DNA from 2 places in the Pseudoalteromonas sp. L21 genome. Region 1 is predicted to be linked to the other one. Evidence: riboswitches for the same ligand, from Rfam matches in the RefSeq annotation. Region 1 holds a riboswitch; the other holds the start of a gene.
What was found. Region 1 has a riboswitch for cyclic di-GMP ahead of L3V41_RS17780 (hypothetical protein). Riboswitches for the same ligand answer to the same signal wherever they lie in the genome.
Positions count from the first base shown of each region.

Region 2: linked by a shared signal. The riboswitch ahead of L3V41_RS11250 (OmpA family protein) and the one ahead of L3V41_RS17780 (hypothetical protein) in region 1 are both predicted to bind cyclic di-GMP.

Region 1 is NZ_JAKKCV010000007.1:71,016-75,452, reverse strand. Features, by position in the region: gene L3V41_RS17785 (efflux RND transporter permease subunit) at 1-1,963, shown strand, start outside; cyclic di-GMP riboswitch class I at 2,087-2,177, shown strand; gene L3V41_RS17780 (hypothetical protein) at 2,291-2,860, shown strand; gene L3V41_RS17775 (S9 family peptidase) at 2,970-4,437, shown strand, end outside.
Region 2 is NZ_JAKKCV010000003.1:538,665-543,101, forward strand. Features, by position in the region: gene L3V41_RS11240 (flagellar hook-basal body complex protein FliE) at 1-264, opposite strand, end outside; gene L3V41_RS11245 (sigma-54 dependent transcriptional regulator) at 281-1,591, opposite strand; gene L3V41_RS11250 (OmpA family protein) at 1,607-2,491, opposite strand; cyclic di-GMP riboswitch class I at 2,590-2,675, opposite strand; gene flhA (flagellar biosynthesis protein FlhA) at 2,808-4,437, opposite strand, start outside.

The DNA.
Region 1 (4,437 bases):
ATTTGCGTTCATTATGGTGCTGGGGATTGTCGTTGACGATGCAATTGTCATAGGGGAAAGTGCCTACACTGAGATAGAGAAAAAAGGAGGCGGCGTCGTTAACGTTGTGAACGGTGCCAAACGTGTAGCAACTCCGGCAACGTTTGGGGTATTAACGACGATTGCTGTATTTGCGCCATTTACTTTATCAAGCGGCCCTGAGAGTGCTTTTTTCTATGGTATCGCGGTCGTCGTTATTTTATGTCTGGTATTCAGTTTAATAGAATCAAAGCTTATTCTACCTGCGCACATTGCCCATACTCACTTTCCGCCTATTAACCCTGAGAGTTGGCGAGCACGTTTTAACAAGCGCTTCTTTAACTTTGTGAATGGCCCGTATAAACGCTTTATTGAGCGTTGTGTTGAATGGCGTTGGTTAGTGTTATTCTCATTTATTGGCCTTTTGATTTTGACATTCGCTTTAATTTCGTCAAATCAAGTACGTGTTGTACCAACACCAAAAGTCCCCCATGATTTTCCGCAAATTAACCTAGAAATGAATGAAAATGCATCTGATATACAGACCATTGAAGCAATTCGTGAAATTGAAGCCATGGTTAAAAAGGTTGATCAAGAGACAGAACGTGAGTTTGGTCACACATTATTACGTGATATTTTGGTCTTTAATCAGGGGCGTACTGAAGCACAAATCTTAGCACCATTGGTAGATGAGGACTTGCGTCCATATAATGCTTTCGAGCTATCGCGACGTTGGCGTGAACAGATGCCAAACATTGCCGGTGTTAAATCATTGCAAATCTACGACGATGTAAATGGCGGCGGCAATGATGGCGAGTTTGGATACCTGCTTTATGGGCCCGATGTTGATACTTTAAATGATGCGGGTCGTCGTTTTATTCAGTTGCTGCAACAGCAAAAAGGCTTATTTGATATTAGCTCGACAATTGACCCTGCTAGTAAAGAAGTCCAACTTAGCTTAAAACCAGTTGCTTATGATTTAGGCTTAGACCTTGCCACAATTGCCAATCAAGTTGGTGCAAGTTTTTACGGCGGAGAAGCCCAGCGTGTAATTCGTCGTGGTGAAGAAGTACGTGTAATGGTGCGTTATCCTAAATTAACGCGTGAAGCATTTGCTTCTTTAAAACATGCGGTAGTGACGACACCTGCTGGCAAAGAAGTACTGCTTGGTGATGTGGTTGAGCTAACCGAAAAGCCAGGGATTAGTTATATTCGCCGTGAAGGTGGCTACCGTACTGTATATATCTACGGCAGCATTGACGAAGAAACCATAGAACCAGGTGAAGTGGTCAAGCAGGTCGACGACGTACTACTGCCAAAGCTTAAAGAAGAGTTCCCATCAGTGAAAACTGAATTAGGCGGTGCCATTGAAGAGCAGCAAGCACAGGCGAATGAGCAATTAATGTTTTTTGCTGCAGGGATGTTCTTAGTGTATATCTTACTTGCGGTGCCACTCAAAAGTTATTCACAACCATTGATCGTTATGTCGGTGATTCCGTTTAGCTTGACCGGTGCTATTTGGGGGCATTATTGGTTTGATTTAGATATTAGCTTAATGTCAGGCTTTGGCTTAATTGCTGCTGCAGGGGTGGTGATCAATGACTCTTTAGTTATGACTGATTTTGTGAACCAAGCTCGACGAGAGGGAATGTCAACTCGTCAAGCTGTTATTGAGGCAGGTTGTGCACGCTTTAGAGCAATTACTTTAACGTCAATTACAACCTTTGCTGGCGTACTCCCTATTATGTTTGAAACGAGTTTGCAGGCAAGGTTTGTTATTCCTATGGCAGTGGCCCTTGGTTTTGCAGTGATGTTTGCAACTCTCATTACATTGGTACTTGTTCCTTGCCTGTATATTGTGATGAGTGATGTAGGCCATGTGTTCTTACGTTTTTTCCGTTCAGTGAAAGAACTCATACCAAATCGACGTGCGGTAAGAGATTAATGACTAAGCCAACCTTCGGGTTGGCTTTTTTATAGCTTATTTGTGACTAGTAATTGCTTGTTATACATATCTTTCGGTTACATTCTTTTGTTTGATTTGTTTTCAACTGAGGATTATACTCATTTCAGTTTTTGGCAAACTAACCGAAAGGTTAGGACGCAAAGTTTCCGGTCTAAGGTTTTGATTACAAAGCTATGATAGCGGGGCCGCTGAAAAGCGCACATTCTTCGTGCTTTGGATCTATTGCCTCAAACTAAAATTGTATTTATTTTGTACGGCTGTTATTGGATAGTACCTACTAGCTGTTCTTAGGGTGTTACTTTGTTTATGCATATGTCACTGGCTTCTGGAAAGTGGTTGCCGATAGGTTGCTTAAATCATCATACTCAGCTTTTTGTTGGGGATAAGGTGGTTGTGACTTTTTATGATGCGCAAGGTGAGTTAGCTGATTTGTCATTTCAGTACCCTATTACTAGCTCTGATGAGGGTGAGCCTCATAATTGGCCTCGTTCAATTGCTGAGCATATAAATGTGCACATGCCCATGATTCGAGCAGGAAAAATAACAGAGCAGGGTCTCATCGTAGCATATCGGCTCAATCAGATTTATGCATTAGAAAGCACGGGTATAACCCATGTAAAAGTGGCATTTAACTGTATTGCGAAGTGCGAAAAGCAAATAAAGGATAAAAATCAAGAGTATGATTATGTTTATCCGCAAGCATGCAATGCTTACAGCTCAGGTGTAAAAGTACTACAACCAAAGACTGGCCATATTTATATGTGTAAACCTTGGCCGTATACAGAGTTTTGTCGTGTGAAAGAATCACATAACCCACTCTATGAACCTGGTGTGGGTAAAAGTTGGCCCATGGCATGGCAGCAAGTATCACATTGATAGTTTCCCCCTAAATGCTATTTAGCATTGTTTGGCCCACTCAATTTGAGTGGGCTTTTTTATTTCTGTGTTAGACTCGGGTCATTCGTTTTTAATCGTGGTTTTTCCTGTGTCGCAAAATTCTTATTCTTTGTCTTTATTAACGCCTACCCCTGTAGCTAAAAAACAACCTCATCAACTAACAGCTCATCAATTAACTCGTACTGATAATTACTACTGGATGCGTGATGATGAACGCGAGAATGTAGACGTGTTGGCACATTTACATGCAGAAAATGAATATTGTGAAAAACAGCTTGCCAGTATTAAACCGCTACGAGAAGCGTTAGTTAACGAACTAAAAGAGCGGATAGTTAAGGATGATAATACCTTTCCTGTAAAGGATGGCCTGTTCTGGTATCACTCAGAAGTTCGTGGTGATGATGAATATGCGCGCCATTACCGAAGTCGTTCAATCGAAGCCCACGACAAGCAGTTATTGTTAGATGTAAACCAATTAGCCAGTGATTACGAATTTTATGAACTAGGTGAAGTCGCAATTAGCCCTGATGAGCAATTACTTGCTTATTCTGAAGATACCGAAGGCCGCCGTATTTACACCGCGCGTTTTAAAAATATTGCCAGTGGCGAAATATTCAGCGATGTACTTGAAAACACAGAAGGGCAAATTGTTTGGGCTAACGACAGTAAAACAGTTTTTTATGTCAAAAAAGACCTACAAACTTTATTGGGTTTTCAGGTGTATCGCCATGTTTTAGGCACCCCACAAACCGATGATGTTTTAGTGTATGAAGAACAGGATAAAAGCTTTTTTCTAGGACTTGGCAAAAGTCGAGATGAAAGCTTAATTATTATTGATTTAGCTACGACTGAAACGAACGATACTTGGGTACTTGATGCTAACAATCCCGAGGGGGAGTTCAGCGCGTTAATGCCGCGTGAAGAAGGCCATGAATTTGATGTTGATAAGCTAGGCGATACTTTTTATATAGTCACAAATTGGCAAGCCAAAAACTTCCGTTTAATGACTGCCACAACCGACACAATTGCTACAAAAGAACAGTGGCAGGAGCATACTGCGCACCGTGATAATGTGTTATTGGAAGGGGTCGAAATATTCAATGACTATCTTATTTTAACTGAGCGAGAGCTTGGCCAAACCCGCTTTGTGGTTGTTGATAAGCAGGAAGAGCGACTTACATTAGAGTTTGATGACCCTTGTTATTATGCTGCAATAGCGATGAATCCTGAGCCTAACACTCGCTTTGCACGTATTTATTACTCAAGTCTAACAACACCAGGTTCATTGTATGATGTTGATTTAAAAACGGGTAACAAAACGTTATTAAAACAACAGCAAGTACTTGGTGAGTTTGACCCAGATCACTATCGTTCAGAACGATTAATGATCACCGTAAGAGATGGTGAGCAAGTACCAGTGTCATTGGTGTATCGTATTGATAAGTTTAATCAAGATGGCTCTAACCCTTTGTTGCAATATGGATATGGAGCTTATGGTATTACCATTGATCCGAGTTTTTCTAGTAGTTCATTGAGCCTGCTTGACCGTGGCTTTG
Region 2 (4,437 bases), on a different contig from region 1:
TAACATTGAGAAGCTTAGGCTGGCTTTTTGACTTGCGACCATTGCCCCCACAACATCATCCGTTTGCCCCGTATCTACCGCATGCATCATTTGCGATGAGATATTTTGTTGCTCATTAACAGCGCGAACAACTGTTTTGAATTCAGTACTAATTGCTGCGTCTTGATATTTACTTGCTGCAGGCGCAATGCTCTCTGCCGCAGCTAGTTGCTGCATATCAGTCATTTTTCCAAGCAGAAGGCGTTGACTTTCAATAGGTGACATTACTCTGTTCCTTAAATTAAGCGATTGCGTCTATATCCATGCCATACTCACGCATGGCGGCTATTTTGTATCGAAGAGCTCGGGTACTCACACCGAGTGCCTCTGCGGTTTGGGTTCTGTGTCCTTTGAAACGGCTAAGTAAATCATAAATATAATCAAATTCAGCTTGTTTCTTGCTATGTTTTAACTGTGACGCACTGGTTGTCGTGAGTGCTTTAACGTTTTCGGGTAGGTTTAGATCTGCCGCTTGAATTTCGACACCGCGAGCCATCACTAATGCCCTTTGCACTACATTTTCCAGCTCACGAACATTACCTGGCCAGTGATAGCTATGCATCAACTGCTCTGCCTGTTGACTAAAGTGAAACTTCTCATCTCCGTATTTAGCAATAAAATACTTCGCTAATGGTAAAATATCGTCACTTCGGTCACGTAATGCTGGCCACATTAACGGCAATACATCTAAGCGGTAAAATAAGTCTTCACGAAAAAGGCCTTTCTCTACTTGCTCACGCAGTGGCTTATTGCATGCTGCAATCACACGAATGTCGAGTTTAATGCGTTGATGACTGCCTAATCGCTCAACCTCTCGCTCCTGTAGGACACGAAGTAATTTAGCTTGCAGCTCTAAAGGCAGTTCAGTTATCTCATCCAGTAAAATAGTGCCGCCATTTGCAAGCTCAAACTTACCCGCTTGCTGTGCTACCGCCCCCGTAAATGCACCTTTGTTATAACCAAATAACATAGACTCCAGCATATTTTCTGGAATAGCTGCGCAGTTAACCGCAATAAATGGCTTATCTGCACGTGGAGAAGATTGATGAATGAAGTTAGCGAGCTTTTCTTTACCTGTACCCGACTCACCCATAATGAGTACGCTTGCAGATGTTTGTGCTGCACGATTGGCAAGTCTCAGCACTTGCTGTGATTTCAGTGACACAGCAATTAAGTCACTCACACCATGCTTCATAGAATCAGCGTTACGGATAGTTAGTTTGAGTTGATCAGCAAAAAACGGTTTAAGTAAAAAGTCGACAGCACCATTATTAAGTGACTGTGAAGCAAGCTCACCTTGGTTCGATTCCACAAGCGTGATAATTTGTCCACCTTGATGAGTTCTTTTAACTAGTTTTACCAAGTCAACCAAGTTCATTTGTGCTTGTTGAGCATCAATTAATACCAGTTCAGGCTGATAACTCAAACAATAACCAATAGCATCGGGGATCGAATCTGTGTACAGAAGTTGATACTGCTCATCATTGATCGCCAATTCAATTTCACGTGATGGTTGTTCTGGCGCAAGCCATAGTAGATGTTTCTGATCCATATTCCTTCTCACACCTTAGCTTTTTTGACGAAATAGACGAATTAAGACGCGCCTATTTGAAGACTGACCGTTCGAATCTGAATTGCTTGCCACGGGATAGCGTCCTCCGTGAGCCCTGATCTCAATTAACTTTGCATCGATCCCGTACTCAATAAGTCGGGATGCCACATCATCGGCTCTTTCTTTCGATAACAAACGATTGGCAAGTGGAGAACCGACATTATCTGTATGTCCATCAATCATGACTTTCTTAACTTTAGGATCGAGTTGAATATAACGAACTAGTTTCTCTAAATAACTCAGGTCTGCGGCACGTTTAACAACACGCTCTCCTGAGTCAAAATTAATTTCATAATCTCTCGCTTGTCGCCAAGATAAAGGTGCTAATTTTTCACGGCATTGCTGGTATTTATCAATCGCGTTATCACTATGAGTTGTAGGAAAGGTCAGTCTCAGTTGCTCATCGCCAAACCCGACGATTGTATCTAACCAGTAGCCTTGCTTAATGGCGCTTAAAAGAGGTGCAACACCTTGTTTAAACGTAACCTGTTGCTGCTCAATATTGGCTGAAAAGAATTGTATAGAAGGGGCGATTGCTTGCTTGTTTTGCCAATCCGCTGTACGGGCAAATACTTGTACATCCGTGATATCACGTTCGGTTAACAACCACTTAAAATCTAGGTGCTGTGGCTCTGCAGGCTCGCTAATAATCGATAATTGCGCATAACTATCTAATTTTTGGCTAAGTTGGCAATAAAAAGCATCACCACTGACATACCATGTTGCCTGCTCATAATTTTGGGTAATTACGCGTTCAGCTTTCACAGGCAATGCATAAGCAGTTATAATGCCTACAACAATTAAAAAAGTTGCCTTAACAAGCTGATATGAGTTGTTCATTCGTATTCCAATTATCATAAACAGCCCAATTAAGGGCTTTAACGTATATAATAAGCGGAACAAATTGCCTGAAGAGGCGAATAGACGTGCCGCTAAGTTAATGTAACCCCACTATCATGACCTTGCGGTTTTAGACTGGAAGCTTTGCGTCCTACCCTTTCGGTGTAGTTTGCCATTTAATTGTCTTAGTGTTTCCAACTAAGTAACTGTTATTATAAAACAGTTAACAAGTACCTAATTCTTAATGATTATAGATAAAAAAAACCAAAAAGCAACATTACGGGTATTTATTCATATTAAATTCATACCACTTACACTATCCTAAAGAGCCAACGATACTAACTTTAATATTATCAGGCACTTCATTATAAGAAAGCACTGATAAACCTCCCTTCGTAAATGAACGTGCATAGCGCGCCAGTAAAGGTCTTAGCTGCGGAATAACAATCAACACAGGGTTAACACCTTGAGATTTCATTTCATCAGTAATCACAGGCATGGCTCGTTGGAACTGGCCAAGTAAATTAGGATCTACAGCAAAACTATCTAATGCTACCTTCCCTGCTTGCATGGCTTGTTCTAACGAACTTTGCATCGTTTGCTCTAGTTTTTCATCTAAGCTATAAGCAGCTAATTCGTCACGATTGCCCATCACTTGTTTTACTAACACACGTTTTAGTGCACAGCGTACATCGGCAGCAAGTAGAATCGGGTCTTTTGTGACTTCGATACTGTCAACTAAAGTGCCTGCAATAGTCACGATATCACCAATCGCGACATGCTCCTTAAGTAGCATTCTCATCACTTTTAGTTGCAGGTTAATTGGTAAAGACTTTTCAAGCGCATCAGCCAAACTAGGTGATACAGTCTTTAATCTCTCGTGTAAGTTTTGAATATCTTCATAACTAAACAGCTCATCTAAATGCTCTTTTATCACTTTGCCCATATGCGTTGCGATTACCGTGGCTAAGTCGACAACTGAATAACCCATATTCAGTGCCTTGGCTTTATTTTTCTCATCAACCCACACAGCTTCCAAACCATAAGCTGGGTCCGTCGTTAGTTCACCATCTAACTGGCCGTAAGTATCGCCGGTGTTTAAAGCTAGTAGCTGCTTGGCATTCAGTTGAGCAGACGCAACGGCCACTCCTGCTAGTTTGATTTTATATTCTTGAGGATTAAGATTGAGATTATCTTTAACTCTGATTTCAGGTAACAAGAAACCAAGTTGTTCAGATAAGCTTTTACGCATACCACGTATTGTTTTTGCTAGCTCCTCACCTTTTTCCTTATCGGCCAGATAAACTAAACGAAAACCAAGCTCAACGCTTAAAGTATCGACATGCGGAATATCTTGCCAGCTCAGAGCTGCTTGTTCTTGGGCAATTGTATCTGTAATACTTTGCGCTTCTTCTAACTGCCCTTGTGGTGTCTTTTTGTAAAGTCGCCAAGCAACATACAAAAGAGGCAGTGCAAAGCCAATAAACGCAAGGCTTGGCATGCCTGGCACAATACCTAACACCAGCATGACTAATGCGGCTGTTAGAATCACTCTTGGTGAGGCAAGTAACTGGCTTCCCACCGCTTCACTCATGTCACCTTCATCGTTCATTCTGGTAACAATAATTGCCGCAGCAACAGCCAGTAATAATGAAGGGACTTGTGCAACTAAGCCGTCACCAATTGTTAAAAGAGCGAAACGTTGAAATGCTTCAGCCATGCTCAAGTCATGCTGAAATACCCCAATGCTGACACCACCCAGTAAGTTGATCACTAAGATGATCAGACCGGCTATTGCATCACCGCGTACAAATTTAGAAGCACCATCCATTGAACCATAGAAATCAGCTTCTTGTGCCACGGTAGTACGTCGTTCTTTAGCTTGTTCTGGGCCAATTAGTCCCGCATTTAAGTCGGCATCAATTGCCATTTGCTTGCCTGGCATT